DNA from 3 places in the Chryseobacterium sp. 2VB genome. Region 1 is predicted to be linked to each of the others. Evidence: riboswitches for the same ligand, from Rfam matches in the RefSeq annotation. Region 1 holds a riboswitch; each other region holds the start of a gene.
The links. A riboswitch is a leader RNA that binds a small molecule or an ion and turns the genes downstream of it on or off. The one in region 1 is predicted to bind S-adenosylmethionine.
Positions count from the first base shown of each region.

Region 2: linked by a shared signal. The riboswitch ahead of FFS26_RS11070 (alpha/beta fold hydrolase) and the one ahead of FFS26_RS08130 (TonB-dependent receptor plug domain-containing protein) in region 1 are both predicted to bind S-adenosylmethionine.
Region 3: linked by a shared signal. The riboswitch ahead of FFS26_RS04105 (SusC/RagA family TonB-linked outer membrane protein) and the one ahead of FFS26_RS08130 (TonB-dependent receptor plug domain-containing protein) in region 1 are both predicted to bind S-adenosylmethionine.

Region 1 covers NZ_SCNC01000006.1:95,369-105,518, reverse strand. Annotated here, with positions in the region: gene FFS26_RS08140 (HesA/MoeB/ThiF family protein) at 81-788, shown strand; gene FFS26_RS08135 (TonB-dependent receptor domain-containing protein) at 981-3,206, opposite strand; SAM-I-IV-variant riboswitch at 3,325-3,422, shown strand; gene FFS26_RS08130 (TonB-dependent receptor plug domain-containing protein) at 3,721-6,465, shown strand; gene FFS26_RS08125 (DUF5694 domain-containing protein) at 6,522-7,361, opposite strand; gene FFS26_RS08120 (TonB-dependent receptor domain-containing protein) at 7,395-9,518, opposite strand; gene FFS26_RS22445 (hypothetical protein) at 9,538-9,675, shown strand; gene FFS26_RS08115 (sensor histidine kinase) at 9,936-10,150, shown strand, end outside.
Region 2 covers NZ_SCNC01000009.1:151,105-161,254, reverse strand. Annotated here, with positions in the region: gene metH (methionine synthase) at 1-736, opposite strand, end outside; gene FFS26_RS11090 (fatty acid desaturase family protein) at 738-1,829, opposite strand; gene FFS26_RS11085 (homocysteine S-methyltransferase family protein) at 1,913-2,923, opposite strand; gene FFS26_RS11080 (O-succinylhomoserine sulfhydrylase) at 2,962-4,122, opposite strand; gene FFS26_RS11075 (ACT domain-containing protein) at 4,203-5,741, opposite strand; gene FFS26_RS11070 (alpha/beta fold hydrolase) at 5,747-6,685, opposite strand; SAM riboswitch class I at 6,747-6,853, opposite strand; gene FFS26_RS11065 (MGH1-like glycoside hydrolase domain-containing protein) at 7,042-9,657, shown strand; gene FFS26_RS11060 (OsmC family protein) at 9,734-10,150, opposite strand, start outside.
Region 3 covers NZ_SCNC01000003.1:1,368-11,517, reverse strand. Annotated here, with positions in the region: gene FFS26_RS04135 (LysM peptidoglycan-binding domain-containing protein) at 1-1,910, shown strand, start outside; gene fabD (ACP S-malonyltransferase) at 1,981-2,856, shown strand; gene FFS26_RS04125 (GYDIA family GHMP kinase) at 2,868-3,773, shown strand; gene pckA (phosphoenolpyruvate carboxykinase (ATP)) at 3,901-5,517, shown strand; gene FFS26_RS04115 (hypothetical protein) at 5,568-6,005, opposite strand; gene FFS26_RS04110 (type II 3-dehydroquinate dehydratase) at 6,070-6,477, opposite strand; SAM riboswitch class I at 6,722-6,820, shown strand; gene FFS26_RS04105 (SusC/RagA family TonB-linked outer membrane protein) at 6,904-9,837, shown strand; gene FFS26_RS04100 (RagB/SusD family nutrient uptake outer membrane protein) at 9,856-10,150, shown strand, end outside.

The DNA.
Region 1 (10,150 bases):
TTTTAAGACAGCTGTTTCAAGCGAAGCTCAACTTAACTATTCTTAAAAGCTTAAAGAATCTTAATGGTTCAATGATAACTATGAAAGAAGATTATTTTTCACGGTACAGCCGGCAGATATTTATTGATGAGATTGGATTGGAAGGACAAAAGAAAATAAGGTCATCCAAAGTTCTCGTCATAGGGGCAGGAGGTTTGGGAAGTCCAATTATACAATATCTGGCCGCGGCAGGAGTAGGAACTTTAGGTGTTGCAGATTTTGATGAGGTTGAACTTCATAATCTGAACCGGCAGATCATTCATACAGAAAACAGTGTGGGATTATCCAAAGTGAAAAGTGCTGAAATCTTTGTAAAAGAAATCAATCATCAGGTTACATTCATAGGAATTGAAGGAAAAATTAATAATGATAATGCTGAGGAAATCCTTGCTCAATATGATATTATTATTGATGGTTCAGACAATTTTTCAACAAGATACCTGGTAAATGATACCTGCATAAAACTTAATAAAACTCTGGTTTACGGAAGTATCTTAGGATTTTCAGGCCAAGTTGCTGTGTTTAATCATAACGGAAGTAAAAACTTAAGAGATATTTTCCCGGAACCGCCTTTCGATGAGGATGTACCGGATTGTGACAGTCTTGGCGTTTTGGGAGCTCTTCCCGGAATGATAGGCAGTATGATGGCACTTCAGGTATTAAAAATCATAACAGATCTTCCGGTAAGTTTAAATCAGCTGACATTGGTAGACACGCTGAACTGGAGATTTCAGACGGTAGATTTCTGATGTAAATGTAAACACTAATGTCACTACTATTTTCAAAAATAACACGATTTTATTAGTAATACATATCAATAGGAACGGGCTTTAGCCCGTTTTACTTTTATAAAACCATCCATTGGCTTTAGCTAAAACTTACCTTCAAGAAAATAGGAGGTAATTATTTACCGCCTATTTTTATTTTATTACAAAGAAGGATTATTGTGCCTGCTGCATTACACCTCCGGTATCTTCTTTTTTGGTCTGATTTAAAATATTCGGATCTTCTTTCGCCAATTTATTTCTCGTCGGAATTTTATAGTTGATGGAAAGTCCGAAATTTCTTGTGTCGTATTTGCTGTAGATCATCACCGGATTTCCTGATGGCGGATTAGAACGTACCTGCATCACCTGTCCATTGAAAATATCGTTTGCAAAAACAGAAAGTGTCAGACGGTTGTTCATAAACTTCTTCGTCAATGTAATATCAAACGAGTTGTTGAACGGCTTCTCTGCAGTAAAGTAGAAATATCCTGCCTTTGGAGTCAGATAGCTGTAATTGGCTGTCAGTTTGATGTCTTTAGGCAAAATAATCTGCGTCATGATATTGAAGATCCAGAACCCTTTATTGTTCAGATTATCAATTTCATGCTTCTGATATCCTGCATATAAATACATGAAGTTAATTTTATCCGGATTGAAATTAAATTTCATGATTTCACTCAAAGGCTTACTGAAAATCATAAAAGGAACCGGTAATCCCACATTGAAATTGTGAATTTTCATATTGGAAATATTCACCTGCTCATTGAAGAGTTTTCTTCCGTCTTTTCGGATGATCTGCGCTACCTGATTGCTTGCTGAGCTTACGCTATACCCGATAAACGCATAATCAAAAGCTGATATTTTCAATTCATAATTATCAAAAATAGTAGGCTGTAGATTCGGGTTACCATTTACTTCTGTACTAGGTCCCGAGAATGTTACGTTATTCGGGTTCAGGGCAGAAATACTAGGCAGACTGATTTTCCTGTTGTAATTTGCGGCAATATAAACCTGATTCATCATGTTATACTGTACACTTGCGTTAGGGAAAAATTTAAATTTATTGAAGGGAATTAAATTAGCCTCTACCAGTTTTGCATCTTTATCAAAATATCTTGTTACCCCGGAAATATCATAATTTTCAGCACGGGATCCCAACGTGAAATCAAACTTTTTCAGTTTAGCCTGAAACTCTAAATACGTTGAAGCAGTCTGTCTCTGATATTCCAGATTGGTCAGGCCAAAACTTTCTGTATCATAATCCTGCCTTTCATATAATCCTCCAAAACTTACTTTCCCACCATCAAGAAGCTTGATCGGCTGTGCGTAATCTACTTTGAAGTTGGCAATATTCATCACAGATTTATTATTCAGAATATCTTTTAATCCATTGGTAGGGCTATCAAGAGGCTCATTGGGAAAAGTTACAAACGTCCCATCCTGAAAGTAATTATCCTGAGAAAATTTGCTGTCTGATCTTGTATACCCAAACTGGAAATCCAGTTTTTGAGATTTGTCAGCAAAACGCTTCTGATAGGTTACAACTGCTTCCTGTCTTAAATTATTGGTATGGGCAACGTCAGAAGAAGTATAAAAAGCTTCTTTTAAATCTTTCGGGTTTCTCTTGAACGGTAAATCTCCATGCCCGTCACTTAAAGTGTAGTTGTCATTATTATTGTGATAAATATCGTAGTTCAATAATAACCTGTCCTGTCCCAGATCAAAAGTTAATCCGGATTTTGCAAAATATCCGCGTGCGTATCTATCGGTATGGCTTGTTAGAAGCTCATCCTGCTGGCCATTCAGCATACTTTCACGGTAATTCTGCCCCACATTCAGCTGCCATCCGAAATATTTATTTCTTGCATTTAAATTAACGGAATTCGTAGTTCTGCTTCTGTATTGGTCATAATTTGTGAAAGAATAATTTCCTGAATAAGTAGCGGTTAAATATTTATTTGCATTTTTGTTGGTAATGATATTCATGATGGCACCTCCGGAAGTTGCCGGAAACTCAGCACCTGGTTGCGTGATCACTTCAATTCTTTCTACGGAATTGGCCGGCATCCCTTCAAGGAAGGAGTTCAATTCATTGGAAGTGATGTTCAGAGGTCTTCCGTTAAGATATACTTCCAGCATTTTTCCCTGATACATCATCCCGGCAATATCGGTAGATACAAGTCCCGGAAGTTTTTTTATTCCTTCCAGAACATTTCCGTTATTCAGCTGAGGCTGCTCAGAAAAGTCAAAAATAGTACGGTCTGCTTTTTGTTCAACGGCTTTTTTAGTTTTGGTAATGACTACGCCTTCAATTTGCTTTTCCTGAGGTTTATTATTTTTTTCCTGAGAAAAAATAAGAACAGAGCTTAATAAGGATAAAGCGAAAATTGTTTTTTTCATAATGTTTTTACTGTTATCCGGTTAGACGCTGAAAAAGATAATTTGTTACGCTAAAATGTTGAAAATCGAAAATTTAGGCTAAATTTTTTTTATTTCGGAAATAATTATATCTTTGCCGGGTAATTATCAAGAATCTCTAGATGGGATAGCAACCTGCAAAAACAAGCAAGGTGCTACAATCGATAAGCCGGATCTTCCGGAAAAAATGTTTATCATTTCTATCATTACTCCCATCTTGAATTTTTGTTTTAAAAGTTAAAATCAAATGTTTAAAGACAAGGGAAATCACATTCCATCAGTAATTTTTTATTCTTCAGATCATGAAGTGAGCCTTCATTACTCTGATATGTTCTCATGCCATTTCTACATGCGCATGTGTTGTTGTTTCTAGCCTTTTCTATTTCTAAAAAATAATACAAACATTTCGAATTCTATGGTAACCTTACAATTTAGGGCTACAGGATCTGTATTGCTTAAAAAACAAATTTCATCAACAAAAAAGTACACAACAAACATGCATAATTTCAAAAAAAGAATTTTTATTCCTTCTATCGTGCTTATTTCTTCATTTTATTACGCACAGACGGACACTTTACAATCGAAGAAAATAGAAGATGTGGTCATCCTTGGATCAAGGGGTTCCGGAAGATCTTTGACGGATACTCCTGTTCCGGTGGATATCATTAATATATCTAAAATTTTAAAACAGAGCCCGACGAATAATATCAGCCAGGCTTTAAACTATATCGTACCTTCATTTTCATCCACATCACATACTGTAAATGACGGAACTGATTTTGTGGATCCGGCACTGTTGAGGGGATTAGGACCAGATCAGGTTTTGGTTTTACTCAACGGAAAAAGAAGGTATCAGTCTTCACTGATTAATGTTACCCTTACGCCGGGAAGAGGTTCTGTGGGAACCGACCTTAATGCTATTCCTGCTTTTGCATTGGAAAAAATAGAAGTTTTAAGGGATGGAGCTGCTGCCCAGTATGGTTCTGATGCTATTGCGGGAGTGATAAACCTGGGACTGAAAAAAAGGCTTGGATTTTCCGGACAGGTATTTTTAGGCGGATATGCTTCACCTGTTGCCAATAATTTCTCCGGAGGGGTAGACGGACAGACTGTTTCTGTAGACCTTAATTATGGCGCTAAAGTAGGGAAATCCGGATTTTTTAACATTACAGGTTCTGCGCAATACCGTGATCCTTATTCCAGAGCAGGAGTGAGGGAAGGAGATATTTTCAACGCCTATAATGCCATTAATTACCGGGCATTACAGGATGGAGTGAATATTGACGGCTTGTATAAAAACATTACCAATACTTCCAATACTCAGCAAATCATCAATACCATTAAGCAGTATGCAACTAAGGTTGGATATTTCGCACCTGATTTTCAATCTCAGATTTCCGGGGCAAACAGCATTTCTGAGCTTCAAAAAATATTGGGTAAAGATTTTACCTCTGAGGAGCTTAATTACAGAGGATTGGAGAGAAAAGATTTCAGTTTGAGAGCAGGGCAGTCTAAACTGCAGTCCGGACAGCTCTTCTTCAATTCTGAAATTCCTGTAAATGAGGATTGGAAGGTTTATTCATTTGGTGGCTACAGTTACCGTCTTGGTAATGCAGGAGGATTTTACAGGCTTCCAAATAATGAAAGGAATATCAATGCAGTTACTCCCAACGGATATCTGCCTCAGATTGAAGCCACTGTAAATGATTATTCCCTTGCAGCCGGAATTAAAGGAAAATGGGAGGGCTGGAATGTGGATTTCAGTAATACATTCGGGAAAAATGTTTTCGGTTTTGGTGTTGTCAATACTTTTAATGCATCACTTACAGATAGTTCTCCAAGAACCTTTGATGCCGGAGGATCTGAATTCTCACAAAATACCGTCAACCTTGATTTCTCTAAGAAATATGATGTTCTGAAAGGGTTGAACATTGCGTTTGGTGGTGAATACCGACACGAAAATTATAAAGTAAATGCCGGAAAGGAAAACTCTTATGCTTCTTACGATATCTATGGCAGGGTAGTAACGGCAAAAACCCCTGAAAATGAAAAAGTAACCGATTTTTTTGGAAATGTAAGACCCGCAGGAGCTCAGGTTTTCCCCGGCTTCAGTCCTGAAAATGCAGTTTCCGGAAACAGAAACAGTATTGCAGCTTATGCTGATGCAGAACTGGAAATTACGGACAGATGGTTATTGGAAGGAGCTGTACGGTATGAGAATTATTCAGATTTCGGATCTACATTCAATTATAAGGTGGCAACCAATGTAAAACTGGCTTCCAATCTCAACTGGAGAGGAGCTGTCTCTACGGGGTTCAGAGCACCTTCATTGGCACAAATCTATTACAGTTCTACTTCTACGCTGATTCAGCAGGGGAAGACAACGCAAGTAGGTACTTTCAGAAATAATTCTGAGGCTGCACAGGCATTGGGTATTCCAAAATTAAAGCAGGAAACCTCACAATCCTACAGCACAGGAATTACCTGGAAGATTCCGGCATTAAGCCTTACTTTCACAGCAGATGCTTATTTAATAAAGATTAAAGACAGAGTCGTACTGACCGATCTCTTCTATCGCCCTGATGGTAATTTTACTCCTGGCTCGGATCAGGCCGTTCTACAGGATGCTTTTGATCTTGCCAGAGCCAGCGCTGCCAACTTTTTTGCCAATGCAGTAGATTCTCAGACAAAAGGGTTGGATATCACAATTTCCCAGAACTCAAAAATCTCATCAGGAATTTCCCTGGAGAATAATCTGGGAATCAATTTTAATCAGACTAAAAGAATCGGGGATATCCACGCGTCTCCTAAACTGGTAAGTCAGATCAATAATTATTTCTCAGAACCAAACAGAATCTATTTTGAAGAAGCTGTACCCCGTGTAAAAGCTACATTGGGCAATACGGTAAGAGTTTCCGGCTTTACTTTCGTACTGCGTAATTCTTTCTTTGGTAAAGTGACCGATGCAGATGTTGTGGATGCTAACTTTGATGGTGTAACAGGAAGTACAGAGCATTTCATCCTTAACCGACGCGTGATAACAGATCTATCAGTAGGTTACAATTTTAATAAAAATATTTCAGCAACCGTAGGAAGTAATAATATCTTTAATATATTGCCTTCTAAAAGCCCTGCTATAAGCTCGTTAACGGCTGATAACCAGTTTGTCTATTCCAGACAGGTTTCCCAGTATGGTATAGGCGGAAGGTTCTTATTTGTAAGAATTGAATTCAGCTTCTAATATAAGACTGAAGTTTTGATTAAAAAAAGACAGAGCTTCAATCTCTGTCTTTTTATTTATTTCAGTGAAGAAAATTCAATGAATTCATATTCTGCGGAAGAGGTAAAAAGCTGTCTTAATACCGCCGCATGTCCATTTCCTGCAATCACAAGAATTCTGTCTTCTCCGTTGTGAGGAATGTTTTGAATATTGCGGAACATTCTCAGGTTTCTGCTGTACCAGTAAAGTGCGAGCATATCGGCGCCGTCATATTCTCTTAGTTTAAAGTCACCGCTAAGATAGGCCCCGTATCCGTACTGATGGCTTTCTTTGGAATTCATATAAGTAAAAGTGTCCAGAAGAGATTTGAAATTTTTAGGTTCAGCACTCTTATAGAAGGCCGTAAACTGTTGGGAGATCGGGTCATCACTTCTGAAATCATAATCCTTGCTGAGGTTTTTAAAAAATGCAGAATCAGTTTTCCCAAAATGTTTTTCAAGGTCACCCAGAATAGATTCTGCGTCAATGCTGAACAATTCGTTTATTTTGAGTTCACTGGCTATTCTCATAGCAAGCTGATAACGCTCATCTCTTTTGTCACGGTGTTTGCCTTCGCTGTATTCCTTCAGCTTTTGATTGGCATTCCAGCCCGGCCAGGCCTCAATCGCAATCTTTGTCGGCTTAAATCTTTTGATATATTCTACCAGTTCTGTGACTTCTTTTGCTGTTTTGAGAGAAAGTACATCTACCTGATCTTCTTTATTGGTTTTATGGGCATCCAGATTTGGATAATCAAAATGAAAGGAGCCTACCACCAAAACTTTCGTCTTTGGATTTTTAAAATAATCTGAAGGCTTTTTTTGAGCGAATACTGATGTAGAAAGGCATACAAGAAAAATATAAAAAAAGGTTTTCATGAGTTTATTTTTTTTAAAATTACTGTTACATTATTATTGCGCACGGTTTTTCTCTTCGAAATTCACCGCTCTGTTATTGGATCTGATTTTCTGGTTCCCCAAATTATAGGTAACGCTGAGTGTCATTCTTCGGGCATCCCAATAGTTGTGGAATGACTGTGTATTATCTGTAAAATACATATCACCCTTATATCCGGACTGTTTAAAAATATCACTCACCGAAAGGTTAACCTGGAGTGCTTTTTCCACAAAGCTCATCTTGATTCCGGCGTCAAAACTTGCTCTGTTTCTTACAGCGGTGTATCCGTCACGGGAAGGAAGATTATGCCAGTAGTTGACAAATAGCATGAACGTTTTAGCCTTATTGAGCTGGAATGTATTATTGAGGGAATAATAAAACGACTGTCCGTTTTTAGGAACCAGATTGAACCTTGTAATCTGAGTCTCATTATAACTGAACGAAGTTGAAATATTGCTTTCCCAGATTTTAAAGAAAGTATCTGTGTAATTCAGATTGATACCATAATTATCCTGATTATAGTAATTCTCAAACGTGCTGATGAGGTTAATTCCGGTCAGGAATGTGATCTGATCAAAATTATTTGTTGTTCTCTGATAATAAAGATTGGCCGAAAATTTATTTTTAAACATATAGTTAAGTTCTATATTATGATTAAAAGAAGGCTGCAGGCCCGGATTTCCTGAATAATACGTGTTTGGATTGGAATACCATCGGAACGGATCCAAAGCCCGGAAATAAGGGCGGTTGATTCTTCGGGAATAATTAATGCTGAACTGATTATCCTGATTGGCTTTATAAGAAAGATAGGCCGTAGGGAAGAATTTACCGTAATTATTCTCAGATTTTGCCTGTGTAGAAGGAGAGAAACCGCTGGATTGTGAATATTCATAACGGAGTCCTGCTTTCACAGACCATTTTTCGCCAAAATCTTTACTGGCACTGATATAAGCGGCATAATTTTTTTCATTATAATCAAAAAGATTACTTTTTGCAGGGTCTATGGTGTAATTTCCATTGATAAAATTAAAATATCCGATGTCCGAATTATTGGAAAACTGACTGTATTTTGCTCCGGTTTCCAACTGTATTTTTTTGAAATTTAAAGATAAATCTGTCTGCCCTGAATAGATCTTATAATCTACTGAAGAAAGATTTTTCACGATCTGTGTTGAATTGTTAGCGACATTTCTTGTGGTAAAATTTACCTCTGTATCGGGCAGATTTCCATAATAATTAGCACCTATGCTGAGCTTATGTTCCCCAAATTTCTGATCAAAATATACATTAAGCATCTGTGAAGTAAATGAAGAACGGTGCTCTGAATCTGTGTCTGTTTGCAAAGTAGGAGTGGTACCGGTAAAGTAATTTTGTTTTGAATTGATATCCATATTGGAATGTCCTCCCGAAATATCATATACCAGTCCGATATTGGAATTTTTAGAAAGGGAATAATCAAAACTGGCGTTTAATCCTACTCCGTCATTCATATCCCTTCTTTCATCCCTGCTTACAGAAGAGCTTTGCCCGGTAATTTTATAATTTTCCACTGATCTTTTATCTCCGTCATATCCCTGAAGCTTGATAGATGCTTTCACTTTTTCATTCTGATAGTTCACTCCTGCCACTGTGCTGAATGCTGCATAAGTCTTTTGGGTATAATTCGTGGTCAGGTAGCCGCTCCATCCGGGATTCTGATTTTTTTTAAGAATAATATTGATAATTCCGCTGTTTCCCTGAGCTTCATATTTGGCAGGAGGAGTAGTGATCACTTCAACTTTCAATATGTTTTCCGAACGAAGGTTTCGAAGGTAGTTAATCAGCTCAGATCCGGAAAGATTCAGCATCCGGTCATTAACCATCACAGCAACGCCATTTTTTCCAGCAATGGACAGCAGTCCTTTATTTTCATCAACCTGTAATAAAGGTGTACCAGCCAAAACTTCAGTTCCCGAACTTCCCTGTGAAAGCATAGAATTCTGTACATTGTAAACAAGACGGTCCACTTTACGTTCCACCAGAACTTTTTTACCATTCACTGTAACTGCTTCTATTTTGTTGACATTGGCGGTGTCTTTGGTTTGTGCTGCTGAAAAAGAACAAATCAGGGTGGCTATAAATACAATGTGTTTTTCCATATTATAAAAGACAGATTGAATGATATTTATATTACATTTCTCTGACAAAAGTACCGGAAGAGGTTCTATGAGAAAACAGCATTTAGATGAAGAAGACAATTATTCATGTCAAAAAAGTTTCGTCGGAAAAAAACAGGTTTTTGTCGAAAACAATTAACGAATTATGCCTTTAGAGATTTATATTTGATTATGAATAAAAAGCAAATTATCTGGCTTCAAATTATTTACTGGAGTTTCAATTTCATAGGAACTGTCATTACTCCTAATTTTTTTGTTCCGGAAACTAACCGTCGGGAAGTACACATTCTTAGGGTTACATTTTTTATTGTGAAAATTGTGACATTTTATATATCGTATTTCTTTATTTTTCCAAAAGTTTTTAAACTTGAGAAACTGTATTCGGCAGTTTTTGTTTTTATGCTGACCCTGTTATGTTTTGCCAGTATGAGATACGCTTTGGAAGAAATGATTCTGCCTTCTACTCTTGGCTTCCGGAATTATGATGAAGAAACCGGACTTCTTTACTATTTTTTCGATAATATTTACAACAGCTCTCTGATTACTTTCATTGCCGGTATTCTTTGGATTCTGGAGAAATATGGAGTGGCTGAAAATGATAAAAAGCAGCTTCT
Region 2 (10,150 bases), on a different contig from region 1:
CAGAGTGCATGGCTTCTCTCACCGTATCATTTCCACGGAAAGAGAAAGAAACATTACTCACGCCTCCACTCACGGATGCGTAAGGAAGGTTTTGTCTTACCCAGCGTGTCGCTTCAATAAAATCGATGGCATTTCTTCTGTGCTCATCCATTCCAGTTGCTACCGGAAAGATATTTAAGTCGAAAATGATATCTTCTGCGGGGAAGCCAATCTGGTTCACCAAAATATCATAGGAACGTTTTGAAATTTCAATTCTTCGTTCAAAACTGTCTGCCTGTCCTACCTCATCAAATGCCATTACAATGACAGCTGCACCATACCTTTTGATGGCCTTGGCATGTTTGATAAATTCTTCCTCGCCTTCTTTTAAGCTAATGGAATTCACGACACATTTTCCCTGAGCTACCTGAAGACCTGCTTCAAGGATCTCCCATTTGGAAGAATCTACCATAATCGGGATTCTTGCAATATCCGGTTCAGAGGCAATTAAGTTCAGGAATTTGATCATCGATGCTTTTCCATCAATCAAACCATCATCAAAGTTAACATCCAGAATCTGGGCACCTCCTTCTACCTGATGGCGGGCAATATCTAAGGCTTCTGAGAATTTCTCCTCTTTAATCAGTCTTAAAAACTTTTTGGATCCGGCAACATTTGTTCTTTCACCAACGTTGATGAAATTACTTTCCGGGGTTATGATAAGAGGCTCGAGGCCTGATAATCTTAAATACTTCATTTTATTCTTCTAAAATATAGTAGGCATTATTGGCATTCTGCTTCAATAAATCCCTATGCTTACTTAAAGCTGTAATCAGCGGAAATCTTTTGTATGCTAAACCATGTTCTTTAGCAAATTCTTCAATCTCCTCTGTAATTTCATTATAATACATATAACTGTAATTGGGAAACAGATGGTGAGCAACGTGAAAATTGAAATTTCCCAACACATTTCTTACAAACCAGTTATTTTCTTTGAGATCATTGGTTACTTCCAGCTGGTGGCGAAGCCAGCTAAACGGCAGACCATTCTCTTTATTTAATTTTGGAAAGGCATTATCAGGAAGCGGATGCAAAGGCAGTAACACAAACAATGCAAAAATACTTGCTGATATCACCTGTAAAAACCACGCTCCTAAAGCCAATCCTATTGATACTTTAAAGAACACTACAGGAACAACGATCTGATAAAAGAAATAGAACAGCTTATAGCTTATCATTTTTACTTTTTCAATGGTGGGTATCTTTCCCTGGGTTTTTAAAATCACCCTTTCTTTATCAAAAAAGTCTCTGAAGTCTCTTATAAACATCCAGTTGAACAAATACAACGGATAGACTAAAAAGAAAAACTTGTCCTGATACTTCTGTACTCCTTTCGCTTTAATCCACGGTACAATTAAAAGCAGTCCGCTCTGCTCGATATCCGTATCCCATCCATCTACGTTCGGATAGGCGTGATGGCTTGCGATATGTCTTTTTTTCCAGATATAGGAGTTGGCTCCTATAAAATCAAAAATGTGAAGAATCAGCCCATTGAGTCTTTTACTCTTATAAATGTTATTATGGGCCGCTTCGTGGATTAAGTTTAAATAAATCAAAACCAGAGAAATTCCCATTAAAACAAAACTCAGAATATAGATCCAATGCTTTTCGGCATTAAGAACAGCGAGAAAATATAAACCAATATAGACCAATGGCAGGATGACTGCTTTGATCTGAATGTAGATATCTCTGTTTTCAGAAATCCCTTCCACCCTTTGGTTTACTTTCTTCCTCAACTCATTAAAAAGCTTAACATCTTCTGAATCTTTTAAGTAAATCGGCTTTTCCATTACATTAAATTTTGTGGTTTATTTAAAGATAATATTTATAACCGAGCCTTCATTCTTGATTTTAATTAAAAAAATCTATCAAATCAGACAAATTCTTTCAATTCTCTAGGCGGATAATCTTTCACCAGATCTGCAATCGCCCTGATATGCTCAGGGGTAGTTCCGCAGCATCCTCCTATAATATTGATTAATCCTTTCTCTACATATTCTTTGATCTGTCTTGCCATATCTTCCGGAGTTTCGTCATATTTTCCAAAAGCATTCGGTAAACCGGCATTCGGATATGCTGAAACATAGAATCCTGAATTATGAGCCAGTGTTTCAAGGTAAGGAGTCAGCTGATCTGCTCCCAATGCACAGTTGAATCCTACACTTAATAAGTTCAGGTGAGACACTGATATGAGAAAAGCTTCCGCGGTCTGTCCGCTCAATGTTCTTCCTGAAGCATCTGTAATAGTTCCTGAAACCATAATCGGAATCTTAATTCCTCTTTCATCCTGCAGTTCATCAATAGCGAATAAAGCAGCTTTTGCATTCAAAGTATCAAAGATGGTTTCTACCAGAAGGATGTCTGAACCCCCATCCAGCAAAGCTTCACACTGCTGTTTGTAAGCTACTCTCAATTCTTCAAAAGTGATGGCTCTGTATCCCGGATCATTCACATCAGGGCTTAAACTTGCTGTTCTGTTGGTAGGTCCGATAGATCCTGCTACAAATCTCGGTTTGTCCGGATTTTTTGCGGTGTACTCGTCACAGGCTTTTCTGGCAATTTTTGCTGACTCATAGTTCAGGTCGTATACCAGATCTTCCATATGATAATCTGCCATGGCAATCGTAGTTCCTGAGAACGTATTGGTTTCAATGATGTCTGCTCCGGCTTCCAGATATTTCTTGTGAACTTCTTCAATCGCCTGAGGCTGTGTCAGAGAAAGCAGGTCATTGTTTCCTTTTACCGGATGTTCCCAGTCTTTGAAGCGCTCCCCACGGTAATCTTCTTCTTCGAATTTGTATCTCTGAAGCATGGTACCCATCGCTCCGTCAAGAATTAAAATTCTTTCGGATAAAGCTTTATATAATTGTTCTGAATTTTTCATTTTTATCTTTTTTGGCTAAAAACCAGTTGCTATTTGGATTAATCCAAAGCTTGTTTTAAATCTGCAATGATATCATCCACATTTTCCAATCCTACTGAACAACGTACCAGTCCTGCAGTAATACCTACTTCATTTCTTTCTTCGTCTGACAGTTTGGAGTGCGTTGTAGAAGCCGGATGCGTAACGATCGTTCTTGTATCACCTAAGTTGGCGGACAATGAACACATTTGTATCTTATCTAAAAAGTTTCTTCCTCCTTCTATTCCTCCTTTTATTTCAAAGGCTACGATATTTCCCCCGAGCTTCATCTGCTTTCTGGCTACTTCATAGCTTGGATGGGATTTCAGGAATGGATATTTTACCAATTCTACATTAGGATGGCTTTCTAAAAACTCCGCTACCTTCAAGGCATTCTCACAATGCTTTTCTACACGGATAGCCAATGTTTCCAGACTTTTTGATAATACCCAGGCGTTGAAAGGAGACAATGCAGGCCCTGTATTTCTTGCGAAAAGATAAATTTCTCTGATCAGGTCTTCTTTTCCTACTGCGATTCCTCCTAAAACTCTTCCTTGTCCGTCAATCAGTTTCGTTGCTGAGTGTACCACAATATCTGCACCATATTTGATGGGCTGCTGAAGATAAGGTGTTGCAAAACAATTATCTACAATAAATATAAGATTATGCTTTTTGGCGATCTGACCGAAAAACTCAAGATCCAGAATTTCAATAGCGGGATTGGTAGGAGTTTCAAGGTATAAGATCTTTGTATTAGGTTTGATGTATTGCTCCACATTCGCTGCATCTTCTGCTTTGAAATAAGAGGTTTCAATATTCCATTTCGGGAAATATTTGGTAAACAAAGTGTGGGTAGACCCGAATACTGACTGGCAGCTCACAATATGATCTCCAGCGTTTAACAAAGCTGCAAATGTAGAATAGATGGCTGCCATTCCTGTTGCAAAAGCATATCCTGCTTCTGCACCTTCCATTTTAGCGATCTTATCTGTAAATTCTGTTACATTAGGATTGGAAAAACGGCTGTATAAATTTTTAGGTTTTTCTTCTGCAAAGCTTGCTCTCATATCCTCCGCATCCTGAAATATAAAACTGGAGGTAAGATAGAGCGGCGTAGAATGCTCATCAAACTGAGTTCTTTCCGTCTGGGTTCTTATTGCTGATGTTTCAAAATTTTCCATATAGTTTTAATTTGTCAATTTAACAGTGTATCAATGAGATTCTTCACTATGTTCAGAATGACACACTGTTATATTAAATATTATTTTGTTTCACTTACTCTTAAAATATCTCCGAATACTCCTCTTGCGGTTACCTTTGCTCCGGCTCCGGCTCCCATAATCACGATTGGATTTTCACCATAGCTTTCTGTATAAATTTCAAAGATGGAGTCTGAACCTTTCAGTTGTCCCAATGCTGAAGTTGCAGGAACAGAAACCAGTTTTACATCCAGTTCACCTTTATCTTTCTGTAAATCTCCGTGCAGATCACCTACATATCTCAATACATGTCCCGGTTCCTGATTTTCTTTTATTTTCTGATATTCTTCGTCCAGTTCTTCCAGTCTTGAAAGGAATTCTGATTTTGAAACTTCAAGCAGACTTTCCGGAACAAGATTTTGAATATTGATATCTCCGAACTCGTTGATTAAGTCTAATTCTCTCGCCAGGATCAATAGTTTTCTTGCAACATCATTTCCTGATAAGTCTTCTCTCGGATCCGGTTCGGTGTATCCTTTTTCCAAGGCTTCGTTGATGATGGTTGAAAATTTATCGTCTCTCAAAGAAAAATTATTGAACACATAGCTCAATGTTCCTGAGAATACGCCTTTGATTCTTGTGATATTTTCTCCTGAAAGGTGCAGTAATTTGATGGTATCAATTAAAGGTAATCCAGCCCCAACATTGGTTTCATACAAGTAACGTCTGTTATTTTTATTCAACGTATATCTTAGTTTTCTGTATTCTTCTATCGGAAGGGTATTGAAAATCTTGTTGGAAGAAACCAGATCGAAACCGTTTTCTGCCAGGGCATGATAGTTTTTAACAAAATCTTTGCTTGCTGTGTTATCCACAACGATCAGATTTTCCAGTTGATTTTCGTTGGAGAAATTAATCAGTTCTTCAACATTTGACGGTCTTTCAGCTGTTAAAACCTCATCTCCCCAATTGGCATCAAACCCTTTTTTGTTGAAGGCAATTTTCTTTGAATTGGCTACCGCAACTACTTTAAGGTCTATTTTTTTACGTTTTTTAATTTCTTCTGCAGATTCAAGTACCTGTTCTATCAAGGTTTTTCCTACGTTTCCGTGACCAATAATGGCCAGATGAACGGTCTTTGGCTTTTTGAAAATTTCAGATTCTATGATATTTCTTGTTTTTTCATCCTGCGAAGAGGTCACTACGATATTGACTCTGTTTTCTCCTGCCACCTGATTTAAAAGTAACGGGAAAACATTATTTCTTGCCAGCTCAGCAAAAACTTTATTGAAATCTTCTGCAACAAAACCAATCACAGAAACATTATTGATACTATAAATCTGAGAAACTTTTCCTGATTTTCTTTCTGCCTCAAATTCATCAATAAGACAGGCAACTGCTTTTTCTGCATCATTTTCATGAACCAGAATAGAAATTCCGTTTTCTATGGCCTGCTGAGAGATTACTCCTACACTGATACGCGCCAAAGTAAGCGCTTTAAAAATTCGTCCGTCAATCCCGATTTCTCCCAGGAAATCTTCTCCTTCAAATTTGACGATTGATCTGTTCTTCAAAAATTTTATTTCGTTAGCATTTTTCATTACTTCTATAAAATGTTTTTAATGATATTATTTAATTGTTGATATTCCATTAGGAAGGCATCATGCCCGTGTATAGATTGGATCTCGTGATAAGAAACATCCTTATTTTTCTCTTTTAAGTTTTCAAAACACATTCGGATTTCAGAAGCCGGGAAGAATAAGTCTGTATCTACGGAGATCATGTGCATTCGTGCCTGAATGTTCTCCAGTGCTGTATCAGCAGCATTTATATTCATTAAGAGATGATTCATCAGTTTGTACGCTTTCAAACTAAATCTTTCGTTTAGCGCATTACCATGATAAACCAGCCAGTCTTCTGATTCCAGGCGTTGTTTGTCCTGGTTATATTGGTTTTGAAATCTGTCATTGAGCGACTGCGGTGTTCTGTAGCACAACATGGCATGAATTCTTGCTTTCTGTAATGGTTCTTCCTTATCATTTAATAAAAATTTCTGAACCAGACACTGTGCATGAAGCCAGTCGTGCGTTCTGTAATCGCAGGCAATAGGAATAAAAATCTCAGCAAGATCCGGCTGCTGGGCAAGCATTTCCCAGGCAATACCTCCTCCCAGAGAGCCTCCTATAATGGCATATAAATTTTTGATCTGTAAAACTTCAAGCCCTTTCAGAAATATCGCAGCGATATCTGAAGGAGTAAAGTCTTCATAATCTTCAATTAAAAAATCGTCATATCCGTTTCCTGGTATATTGAAGCACAGAACGGTATACTGATCGGTATCAACAATCTGATTTTTCCCTACCAGCTGTTTCCACCAGCCTTTTTCTCCGGATACATTTGAGTTTCCGGTGAGAGCATGGTTGATTAAGATAACAGGGGCTGTAAACAGATCTTTCCCAAAGAGCTGATAGCTCAACGGGATATGGTATTCCTTTTGGGAATGAGTTTGATACGTAAGATTAATATAGTTTAGTTCTGTTTTCAATTCTATTAAATTTTAATACAATTGAAAATGCCACAGGAAATGGCTGAAAAAGAACTTCAGTGAGTTATCTGTCCAAAATTATTTGGTAGAACGTAGCACCTTCTTTGCTTGCGCAAAGGGTTGCTAAGGTTTCATAGGGTCTAATCCCTCAACCTTTCTTGATAACATTTTCAATATTTGAATGAACGAATGGTGCAAAGGTAGTTCTTTTCTTTTAATTTCAAAAAAAAATTATTTTAATATTTAAAAAAGCCCTTAAATACAAGTATTCCAAGACCATATTAATAATTGTTCAGATGAAAAAAATTGGAATTACTTCTCAAAAAAACTAACTTCGTATTGAAAAATGATGCCATATGACCGCCGAAAAAGATAGATTACAAGATACCAAATGGAAAAACTGGGGACCTTATGTAAGCAACCGGCAGTGGGGAAATGTACGTGAAGATTATAGCCCGAACGGGAATGCCTGGAATTTCACCAATCATAATAATGCCGAAAGCTATGCCTACCGCTGGGGTGAAGAAGGCATTGCCGGAATTTCCGATGTAAAGCAGCTTTTATGTTTTGCTTTTTCATTCTGGAACAAGAAAGATAAAATGGTAAAAGAACGGTTCTTTGGCCTGAGCAATCCTCAGGGAAACCATGGGGAAGACATCAAAGAAATCTTTTATTACCTGGATAATACGCCTACCCACAGCTATATGAAAATGCTGTACAAGTACCCGATCAATGAGTTTCCTTATGATGACATTCTTGCTGAAAATGGAAAACGCAGCAAAAAGGAACCTGAGTATGAGCTTTTCGACACCGGGATTTTTGATAATGATGAATATTTTGATATTTTCATAGAATATTGTAAAGCCGATCACAATGATATTCTGGCCAGGGTGACAGTCTGTAACCGAAGCCAGCATGAGGCACCTATCGTGGTGGCACCTACAGCATGGTTCAGAAATAACTGGAAATGGGGATACAACACCTATAAGGCAGAACTTAATGCTTCTCATGACGGAAGTATCAATATTGCCCACGACAGTATTTCGATAAAGAAGCTGTATTCCAGAAATTCAAATGCACAAAGTGTATTTTGTGATAATGAAACCAATACTTCTAAGCTTTACGGAGCTCCTGCAGTTGAAAACACCTATTTCAAAGACGGAATCAATAATTATATTATCCATCAAACGGATACGGTAAATCCCGAAAAAAGAGGAACAAAGGCTTCTTTTCTGATTGATGAGCTTATCGGAGCCGGAGAATCAAAGGTTTTTGAATTCAGATTGTGCCCGGATGAAGCCGATGAGCCTTTTGAAAACTTTGATGAAATTTTCAATACCCGGCAGGCTGAAGCTGAAGAGTTTTATCAGGAAATTCAGAGCGATACCGTTAACGAAGATGAGAGAAATGTACAGAGACAGGCTTTTGCAGGACTTCTCTGGAACAAACAGTTTTATCATTATAATATCGGAAAATGGCTGAAAGGTGATCCCAACTTTGAAGCCCCAAGAAATTTCAACGAATATGTAAGAAATACGGAATGGAATCATCTCCATAATAAGGATATTATTTCTATGCCCGATAAATGGGAGTATCCATGGTATGCCACATGGGATCTGGCGTTTCACTGTGTTCCGTTTTCCATCATCGATGCAGAGTTTGCCAAAGGGCAGCTTTTGCTGCTTACGAAAGAATGGTATATGCATCCTAACGGACAGCTTCCTGCCTATGAGTGGAATATGAGTGATGTGAATCCGCCGGTGCACGCATGGTCTTGTTTCCGTGTTTTTAAAATTGATGAAAAAAATAACGGAAAGCCGGATTTATTATTCTTAGAAAAAGTATTCCAGAAACTCCTGCTCAATTTCACGTGGTGGGTGAACCGAAAGGATAAAAACGGAAAAAATATTTTCGGTGGAGGTTTCCTGGGTCTCGATAATATCGGAGCTTTTGACCGTAACATGGTTTTAAAGGATGGCCAGCACCTCGAACAGGCAGACGGAACCAGCTGGATGGCCATGTATGCATTGAATATGATGCGTATTGCGATGGAACTTGCCCAATATTACCAGGTGTATGAAGATATGGCCATCAAGTTTTTTGAACATTATCTTTACATCGCTGAGGCTATGGAAAATCTTGGCGAAGGCACAAAAGGGCTTTGGAATGAAGAAGATGGATTTTTCTATGATGTATTGCAGCTTGGAAACGGAGACAGTGTTTCTTTGAGGTTAAGAAGTATTGTTGGTTTGATCCCAATGTTTGCTGTTGAAATTGTAGACCACCGCTTACTGGAAAAGATGCCGAACTTCAGAACCCGAATGGAGTGGATCTTAAAAAATAAACCGGAGCTTACCAAACTCGTTTCCCATTGGGACGAGGAAGGACACGGACGAAAACACCTGATGAGCATACTTCGTAAAAACAGACTGACAAAAGTTCTGACCAGAATGCTTGATGAAAACGAGTTCCTGAGTTCTTACGGAATCCGCGCCATGTCTAAGGTATATGAAGAAAATCCCTTTGTCTTTTCTGTGCACGGAACGGAAAATATGGTCTACTATACACCTGCCGAAAGTGACAGCCGGATGTTTGGCGGAAACAGCAACTGGCGCGGCCCCATCTGGTTTCCGATCAATTTCCTGATTGTGGAAAGCCTGCAGCGCTTCCATTATTATTATGGAAACAGTCTGAAAGTAGAACTTCCAACAGGCAGCGGCGATAAAAGAAACCTTGATGAAGTAGCCCAGAATATCAGCAAAAGACTCTGCTCAATATTTTTAAAGGATGAACATGGCCAAAGAGCGTTCAATGGAGGGAATCCAAAGTTCAATTATGATGAGCATTTCAGAGATTATATTACCTTCTTTGAGTATTTCCATGGTGATAACGGCCGTGGTGTGGGTGCTTCCCATCAAACAGGATGGACAGCCACTGTAGCAAAACTGATAAAACCAAGGCTCACCTTTTAATAAGCAATGAGTAGTTGGTAATGAGTAATATAAAAGCCGGATGAAACATCCGGCTTTTCCTGTTTTATATAAGAGATTAAATTTTTTCTCCGTTCACAAATACTTCGTATCCGATTTCCACATTCGGTTCTAACGTTTTTGATACAGAGCAGTATTTTTCAAAAGAAAGTTCTGCAGCCTTTAATGCTTTTTTAGGATCAATTTCTCCTTCCAGAAGGAATTTAACTTTAATTGATTTAAAAGGTTTTGCATCTTCTACCTGTACTCTCTCTCCTTCTACCTCTGCCTGAAAGCTTTTAATTTCCTGACGTTGCTTCTTCAGAATAGACACCACATCAATTCCGCTGCAGCCTGCTACAGCCATCAGTACACTTTCCATTGGGGAAACTCCTTTGGCTCCCGGCTGGGAAGTATTATCTAAAAGAATAGAATTTCCCTGAGCATTGGTACATTCAAATAAAAAATCGTCGTTTATTCTGTTGAGTGTAATTTT
Region 3 (10,150 bases), on a different contig from region 1:
CAGCCCAGAAATCACATACGGTTGTGCAAGGTGACAATCCTTACAACATTGCAAAAAAGTATGGAATGACTGTAGATGAATTGCTGAAGCTAAACCCAAAACATAAAGATGGCAAACTGGCGATCGGAGATGTTTTAACGATAAAATCAGAAAAAGCAGCCACTCCAGCTGTAACAAAAACAGCTCCGGCAGGAAAAGTAACTTCAAATACAGGTGCTTCTTCTCTGGGTAAAATTGTTTTAATGCCAAAGCAAACCATCTATGGTATTACAAAACAATACAGAATTTCTGAAACTGATTTAAGAAAACTGAATCCTGAACTGGATTCTCACATGAAAATCGGAGACGAAATCACATTACCTCTTGCCAGTATAAAAAAATATGGTGGCGAGCAACAGGCTGTAACAGCAGAAAAGCACGTTGAAACTCCTGTAGAAAAAGTAACAGCAACTGCTGCTACATCTGCTACTACTGCTGCAGAAGGAGAATCTTATGTGATTCAGGCAAAAGATAATTATTACAGAATTACAAAACAGTTTGGCATCAGCCAGCAGGACCTTTATGCTTTAAATCCGGGATTGGAAGAAAAAGGACTGAAACCTGGTGATACCATAACAATAAAAAGATCCAATAACAATAATACTGATACTGTTGCTGAAACTTCAAATCCAAAAGCAAAAATGGATTCAGGGAACGAAAAATCAACCGCTGCTTCCACTGTTGTTGCAGGTGATGATTATGTTACCTACACGGTTCAGCAGGGAGATACAGTATTCTCTATCGTTAATAAATTCGGTGTTTCTATTGATGAGCTTATCGCTCTCAACCCGGATCTTTCACACGGTTTGAAAACCGGAATGGTTCTAAAGATCAAAAAGCAGGATGCAGCTTATATAAAGAAAAATGGTGATGCTTTAAGCGTTATCCTGATGCTTCCTTTCGGGTACAGTACCAATGAAACTCAGTACAGAGGAATGGCACTTGACTTTTTGACAGGAGCTAAACTTGCTATTGAAAGAAATGCAAGGGGAGGACAAAAATTAGATATTAAAGTAGTAGACTCAGGGAATGAAGCTTCGTTCAAAAACTCTTTGACACAGATTAATCCTGATAATACAGATCTTATTATCGGACCTTTCTTCAAATCCAATGTCATTGATGTTCTTGATTTCACCAAAAATCAAAAAATCCCGATTGTAGCACCATTTGCCAACTCTCCGGAACTCTATAACTACAGTAACCTTATTATTGTAGAAACCAATAATCAGACGTATGCTGATAAGATTGTAGAAGAAGTAAAAGCAGTGTATTCAGATCAGAAAATATATATAGTGGCAGATGCTAAAAAAGAAGATGCCAACTATATCAAAGCCGGACTTGAAAAAGCGGTGAAAAATCCTAATATCATTATTGTTAATTCGTCGGCAGATATTCAGCCGGATCAGAATATGATGACAGGACAGTCTGCACCGGTTATTGCCATTTTAGCAAATGATGATAATACTGCAGGAGATGCTTTTGCCAACAGAATGATTGCGATGTCTAAAGAAGTTCAGGGAATAAAAGCCTTCAGTATGTTCTATTCTCCTGTTTTTGAGAAGAAAGTGGATGAGCTGAGCCAGGCAAGTCTTGTATATCTGATGGATAGAAAGATCAATACAGACGGAAGCTTTGAGAAAGAAATTCTGGCTGCTTATAAAAGCAAATACTGCAAAACGCCACCGAAATATGCTATCGTAGGTTTTGATGTGGTAAATGACATGTTAACCAGAGAGAATAAAAAAGGAGAGATCTTTAAACAAATGAATAAAGTTCAGACTCAGCTTGCGACCAAATTTGAGTTTGTAAAATCTAAAGCTAACGGTGCTTATGTAAATACAGGTTACAGAGTAATCAGGTTAGTACAATAAATGATTTATAGCACTTAAAACGAATATTGTTAACATTATAGTTATATTTGCATAATATTTAATTCAATACATGAAAGCACTTGTATTTCCAGGGCAGGGTTCTCAGTTCGTAGGAATGGGAAAAGAATTGTATGATTCTAGAAAAGATATTAAAGATCTGATGGAATCTGCCAATGAAATTTTAGGTTTCGACATTCTTTCCATTATGTTTAACGGTACGGATGCGGATCTTAAGAAAACAGAGGTTACCCAGCCTTCAATATTTATACATTCAGTAGCAGCATTAAAAGCCGTAAATGGTCTTGGTGCTGAAATGGTAGCAGGACACTCTTTGGGAGAGTTCTCAGCTTTGGTTGCCAACGGAGTTTTATCCTTTGATGACGGTTTGAAATTAGTTTCTGAAAGAGCGAAAGCGATGCAGGAAGCTTGTGACGCCAATCCAAGTTCTATGGCTGCAATCTTAGGATTGGATGATGCCAAGGTTGAAGAAATCTGTGCACAGATTAGCGGGGTTGTTGTTCCTGCTAACTATAACTGTCCGGGACAATTGGTTATTTCAGGGGAAACTCCTGCAGTAGAAGAAGCTTGTATAAAGCTGAAAGAAGCAGGCGCTAAAAGAGCATTGCTGTTACCGGTAAACGGAGCTTTCCACTCACCATTGATGCAGCCTGCACAGGAGAGACTGGCAGCAGCTATCGAAAAGACAAAATTCAGAAAAGCAACTATTCCTGTATACCAGAATATTACGACTACGGCGGTAACCAATCCTGATGAGATCAAGCAAAACCTGATCGCTCAGCTTACCGGTCCTGTAAAATGGACTCAATCTGTTCAGAATATGATTAAAGATGGTGCCTCTAACTTTGTGGAAGTAGGACCAGGAAAAACCCTTCAGGGATTGATCAAAAAAATTGACGGATCTGTAGAAGCAACTTCTGCAATCTAAATAAAAAAAATATGAGCGCGATCTTTTCACCGGGCAAGCTTATGCTTACTTCAGAATATTTCGCAATCGATGGAGCTCTTGTCTTAGCGGTACCTACCAGGCTGGGACAAGAGTTTTTCTTTGAAGAAAAAGAAGATGGAAAATCTCTTATTCTTTGGGAAGCCTATCATCAGAATACATTATGGTTAAAAGCTGTCATTGATTATAAAAACTGGCAGATCTTAGAAACCAATATTCCATCAAGCGCTGAATTTATCACCAAAACATTACAAAATGTTCAGCTGCTTTCTGACAGTAAATTCAAAACTGATCTTACTTACCATTTAAAAACCAATCTTCAGTTTCCAGCGGATTATGGGCTTGGGAGCAGTTCCACCCTGATGAATAACCTGGCGGAATGGGCTGAAATAGATCCTTTTCATCTTAACACCATCAGTTTGGGAGGCAGTGGATACGATATCGCTGTAGCGAAAGAAAAATCTGCAGTGCTTTTCCAAAGTAAACCTGAGATAAGATATGAGAAAGTAGATTTTAATCCGTCCTTTAAAAATGAACTGATTTTTATTCATTTAAATCAGAAGCAGGATAGTAGGGAAGGAATCAATTTTTACAAATCAAAAAAGAAGTCCCCGGAATTGGTTGATGAATTTTCGGATATCACAAAGAAAATTATGTTATGCAATGAATTGGAAAATTTTTCTGAATTAATGATGATTCATGAGCGGAAAATTGCCGATTTTCTTGAAATTCTCACAGTTAGAGAAAAATTTTTCCCAGATTGCCCTTCATTTGTCAAAAGTTTAGGTGCATGGGGTGGAGATTTTGTGATGAGTGCGAAATTTGGGGACTATAAGAACTATTTTTGGGAGAAAGGTTTTACGACCGTTTTTGAATGGGATAATATAATTGGTTTATAATCAATATATTACAATCCTGTTTTTTTATTTGCCATTCTGACTTATATCAGTATATTTAAACCACCTTTAACAAATAATTAATATTATTTTTGTTGAAAGCAATAAAGAAATAGAAAATATAAGTAAAATGAAAAACACTAAAATCATCCAGGATTTAGAGAAATTAGGGATTAAAGGAAACTATGAAGTAGTGTATAATCCTTCTTACGAAGAATTATATCAGGCTGAAGTTTCTCCTGAAAATCAGGGGTTTGAGAAAGCTGAGCTTACAGAATCAGGCGCAGTATCAGTAAAAACAGGAATTTTCACAGGTCGTTCACCTAAAGACAGATATATTGTTCAGGATGATGTTACAAGAGATACAATTTTCTGGGATGGTAAAGTAAACTTACCTACAACTGCAGAAATTTTCGGGTCTTGTAAAGAACTAGTGCTGAACCAGCTTGCCGGATCTAAAAAGATTTATGTAGTAGATACATTCTGCGGAACGAATGCGGATACGAGACTTAAAGTAAGATTCATCGTTGAAGTGGCTTGGCAGGCACATTTTGTTACTAATATGTTCATTCGTCCTTCTCACTATGAGCTTGAAAACTTTGGCGAGCCGGATTTCACAGTAATCAACGGATCAAAGACTACCAACCCGAACTGGGAAGCTCAGGGATTAAACTCTGAAAACTTCATCATGTTCAACCTTACTGAAAAACTACAGATTATCGGAGGTACATGGTACGGAGGTGAAATGAAGAAAGGAATGTTTGCTATGATGAATTACTATCTTCCATTAAAAGGTATGGCTTCTATGCACTGTTCTGCTAACGTAGGAGAAAAAGGGGATGTAGCTTTATTCTTTGGTCTTTCAGGAACTGGTAAAACAACTTTATCGGCAGATCCTAAAAGATACCTTATCGGTGACGATGAGCACGGATGGGATAACAATGGAGTATTCAACTATGAAGGCGGATGCTACGCTAAAGTTATCGACTTATCCGCTGAAAAAGAACCGGATATTTTCGCTGCCATCAAGAGAGATGCACTTCTTGAAAACGTTGTTGTTAACAATGGAGTAGCAGATTATACAGATGGATCTATCACTGAGAACACAAGAGTTTCTTATCCAATCTATCATATCAACAAAATTGTATTGCCTTCTAAAGCAGGTCATGCCAAAAAGATTGTTTATCTTTCTGCAGATGCATTCGGAGTACTTCCTCCGGTTTCTATCCTGAATGAAGATCAGGCTCAATACCACTTCCTTTGCGGTTATACCTCAAAATTAGCTGGAACTGAAAGAGGAATTACTGAACCTCAGCCATCTTTCTCTCCAGCATTTGGTGAAGCATTCCTTACATTGCACCCAACAATGTATTCTAAAACATTAATCGGTAAAATGAAGGAGCACGGAGCTAAAGCTTATCTGGTGAACACAGGTTGGAATGGTACCGGAAAGAGAATTTCTCTGAAAGATACCAGAGCAATCATTGATGCCATCATTGACGGTTCTATTGATAATGCTCCTAAAACTCAGGTTCCGATCATGAACCTTGAAATTCCTACTGAATTACCAAATGTTTCTACAGGTATTTTAGATCCTAGAGATACCTATGAAAGTGCTTCAGAATGGGAAGAAAAAGCAAAAGATCTTGCTTCAAGATATATCAAGAATTTTGAGCAGTACTGTAATACTGAAGAAGGTAAGAAATTAGTTGCTTCAGGACCTCAATTGCAGGAACAGACTATCTAATAGTTACCAATCAACATACAAAAAGCCTCATCACTGATGAGGCTTTCTTATTAGTATTTTTTACAACTTTCAATCAATTCATTCTGTTCATCCAGTTTCAGGACTGTTGATTTGATTGATTCTTCAGTCAGATATTTTATAATCATAAAATGCTTTGAAGAAAAGTAAGACTTTCCGTCCAATATTTTATTTAAATACTTTGGAGTAGTGAAGGTCATCCAATATTTTGTTTTGTCAGAAAATTCAATGGTGACTTCTATTGCAGATTCAGTATCCTCTACTATTTCATCATCAATATGAATGGAAATAATTTCCGGTTCTTTCTCCAAGCAGAAATAAAACTTAGAATACCATCTGAGCTTTCCTTCATCATTCCAGATTCTTATATTTTCAGCATTTATTTCTTCAACGATATAAGATTTTCTTTTTGTTAATTGTCTGGAATTTACCCCAATGCTTTTACAGTAAATCTTATCCTTTATCTTCATAAATTATTTTTCATAATCATCTATGAAAATCTGTGAAATCCGTGGTTAAATAAAAAAGTATAAGTTATTTTAAACTTAATAAGGCCAACCGATACCCATCCATTCCAAAGCCTGATAAGACTGCATCCGTATTAGCTGCTGTTACAGATTTCTGTCTGAATTCCTCTCTTTTATAGATATTGCTGATATGAACTTCTACTTTAGGTTTTCTGATATTTTTTAAACAGTCTGCAATCGCATATGAATAGTGAGTGTAAGCCCCGGGATTGATCACTACTGCATCGAAGTCATCTTCCTGAAGCCTGTTGATAAGTTCTCCCTCAATATTAGACTGATAATATTTTAATTCATGAGTCTGAAACTCGGATTTTAAATTTTCCAAATAACTTTCCATAGAAACACTTCCATAGATTTCCGGTTCTCTTGTGCCCAACAGATTGAGGTTAGGGCCATTGATGATTAAAACTTTCATTCTATAAAATTAAAAAGTTTTTTTAATTAATTACATAAAAATTAAGTGATGCTGAATTTTTATTCCATTGAATTATTGATAATGATATTTGTCATGTGTGAAAAAATGATAACAGTCGCAACTCCTTATTGTAATGGGTTTTATTAAAATTTTATGTTAATTATTAAAATATTATCATGAAAAATAAATAAGTCTACTTGTTTTGTAGACTAAAAGTTTTTAGCTTTGCAACCATATTTCGATCGGCTTATAAAGAAAGATGGAGGGAACTGACCCTGTGAAGTCTTAACAACCTACCCTTAGGGCAAGGTGTTACATTCAGCCTTTTAAGGAAAAATAAGCATTTGGTTTATCGTATTTATCGATGCCCTTTGCTGACTTTTCTGCAAAGGGCAAAATTTTAATATATGGTAAATAAAATTGATTATGATTAGTAAAAATTTATTTAATTCTAAAGCCTGGATACCTTCGGTTGCTGCTTTTTTTCTTGGAGTCACCAGTGTAAGTGCACAGAATTCCAGGGCGAAAAAAGATAGTCTTCATGAAAAGGAGCTTGATGAAGTAGTTGTGGTAGCTTATGGAAAAGCAAAAAGAAACAGCTATACCGGTTCTGTAGCCACCATTTCCAGTGATAAAATCAATAACAGACCTGTAACCAATATTACCAAAGCATTGGAAGGGCAGGTTGCAGGGATTCAGACGACCAGTGCCTCAGGGCAGCCGGGTGCGGTTTCTACTATCAGAATCAGAGGAATCGGTTCTATCAGTGCTTCCAGTGATCCTTTATATGTAGTGGATGGAATTCCTTTTGACGGAAATATTAACTCTATCAGCCCAAGTGATATTGAATCCATCAGTGTTTTGAAAGACGCTACAGCAAGTGCTTTGTATGGCTCAAGAGGGGCAAACGGAATTATCATCATCACTACAAAATCAGGAAAAAAAGGAGACGCAAAAGTTAATTTTAATATCAGCCAGGGATTCTCAGGAAGAGCTGTCAAAGATTATGAACAGGTAAACACAGATCAGTACTTTCAATTATATTGGGAAGCATTACGAAACGGATATCAGTCTGGTAAAGTTTCTTCTCAGCAGGCCGCTCAGATGGCAACAGATAATCTTGTTTCTACCCTTGGGATCAATCCCTATGGAACTGCTTATCCAAAACCGGTAGGAACAGATGGAAAACTATTACCGGGAGCATCACCACTCTGGAATGACGACTGGAGAGATATTTTACAGAGAGTGGCCTCAAGAAACCAGATGGATCTTGATATCAGCGGAGGAAGTGAGAAAAGTAATTACTTCTTTTCCCTTGGTTATCTGGACGACAAAGGTATGGCCATTGAATCTGGTTTTAAAAGATATAATACCAGGCTGAAAATTAATTCCGAAGTTAAAAAATGGCTGAATGTTGGAGTAAATTTAAGCTATACGAACAGTATTCAGCAGGCGCCTACTTCTTCGGATTCAAAAGCGAGTAATATCATCAATGCGGCAAGATTCATTCCTTCATTCTATCCTTATTATGAAAGAAATGCAGACGGCACTTACGTTTTGGATGCCGACGGAAATCCGATCTATGATTTTGGAAAATACAGGCCTACGAATGCACTTCAGAACCAAAATGCGGCTGCAACGTTGCCATTGGACAAAAACGAAAATAAAGAAGATAACTTTTCAGGGAAAGGATTCATGGAATTCACTTTCTTGCCGGAGTTAAAATTCAAAACAAGCTTCTCTGTTGATCTGGTGAATTATAACGGACATTATTATTCAAATCCATTACTTGGGCAAGGTGCTGAAATTGGAGGTTCGGTGACGAAGACCAATACCAGAACACTTTCCTATACAACCAGCAATATTCTGACGTATGATAAAAAGTTTGGAAAGCATCACGTTAATGCATTAGCAGGTCATGAATTCTACAAATACGATTATCAGACGATTTCAGGAACGAGAAGTCAGTTTTCACTGCCTTATTACTATGAGCCGGATGCTGCTTCTCTGCTGGGAAGTTTCAGTGGAAACAGTAATAAATTAAGCTTATTGAGTTTCCTTGGAAAAGTAGAGTATGACTACAATAATACTTACTTTTTATCTGCATCGGGAAGAGCAGACAGTTCTTCAAGATTTGCGAAAGATAACAGATGGGGCAGGTTTTGGTCAGTGGGAGGTTCGTGGAAAATTTCGAATGAGGAATTTATTAAAAGCCTGAATGTTTTCAATCAGTTGACATTGCGTGCCAGTTACGGAGGTCAGGGGAATGATAAATTACTTAGACCCAACGGACAACCGCTTTATTACGCTTATCAGGAGCTGTACAGATTTATCAGTCTTGGTGGAGAACCGGGAACAACATTGGAGAAAACATCTACCAATAATGTGAAATGGGAAACCAACCTTAACTTAAACGTAGGATTGGAATTCGCTATTTTGAATAACAGAGTTAAAGGGAATATCGAATACTTCAAAAGAAAAAGCCAGGATCTTCTGTTTAATATGCCGGTGGCACCATCGTTGGGTATCAGTGATTATCCTGCCAATATCGGAACCATTCAGAATACAGGATTTGAATTTTCACTATTCACAACCCCTGTTAAAACTGAGGATTTCCAATGGAATGTTGATGTTAACCTAAGCACTTTAAACAACAAAGTAACCAAATTACCGGGAGGTTCTCTTGTGGTGGGAACAAAGTTATTAACGGTAGGAGGTTCTGTATATGATTTCTTTATTCCGGAATGGGTGGGTGTAGATCCAGGCAATGGAAAGCCATTGTGGAAAACAGTTTCTACTGATGCCAGCGGAAACTCAGTGGAAGGAACGACTTCAGAATACTCAAAAGCAACAAAACTATTGCAAGGTTCTGCATTGCCTAAACTGACAGGTGGAATCAGCACAAGTATCACCTATAAGAATTTTGATTTTTCAGGATTACTGACCTTCAAAATCGGAGGGAAAATTCTGGATACTGATTATACTTCTATCATGCATAACGGAAGTGCCGGAGGACGTGCGTGGAGTTCTGAAATCCTGAACAGGTGGACACCGGATAATCCATATACAGATGTTCCCGCATTGAGCACAACAACAAATAACTGGACATCAACGTCTTCAAGATTCCTGTATTCAGGTACTTATGCAAGACTTAAAAATGTAAGCTTAGGATATACACTCCCTGAAGATTATTTTGAGAAAATAGGATTGAAAAAATTCAGAATTTATATCCAGGCAGAAAACCTTCTCACATTCTATAAACATAAAGGAATGGATCCTGAGCAGGCTTTGGACGGAACCACGTATTACAGATATCCTGCCATGAGAACAATTACTTTTGGTCTTCAGGCAACGCTTTAACCTTTTAAAATTGAAACAATGAAACAATTAAAATATATATCATTTGCTCTTATCGGATTTTTGTCGTTGGCAAGCTGCGAAAGCGAGCTGGATACAGCTCCGACTGATCAGGCCAGCAGTGTAGAAGTTTTCAAAACAGCCGAAAGTGCTGAGACGGTAGTGAACGGTACCTGGGCAAAATTTAATAATGACGGAACAACCTATGCCAATATCGGGTATTCCACTGTGTTGAGAGCCAGTGATGCCATGGGAAGTGATGTAGCAGTATTGACGAATAAATATGGTTTCGCTTCTACCTATGCCTTTACAGAAA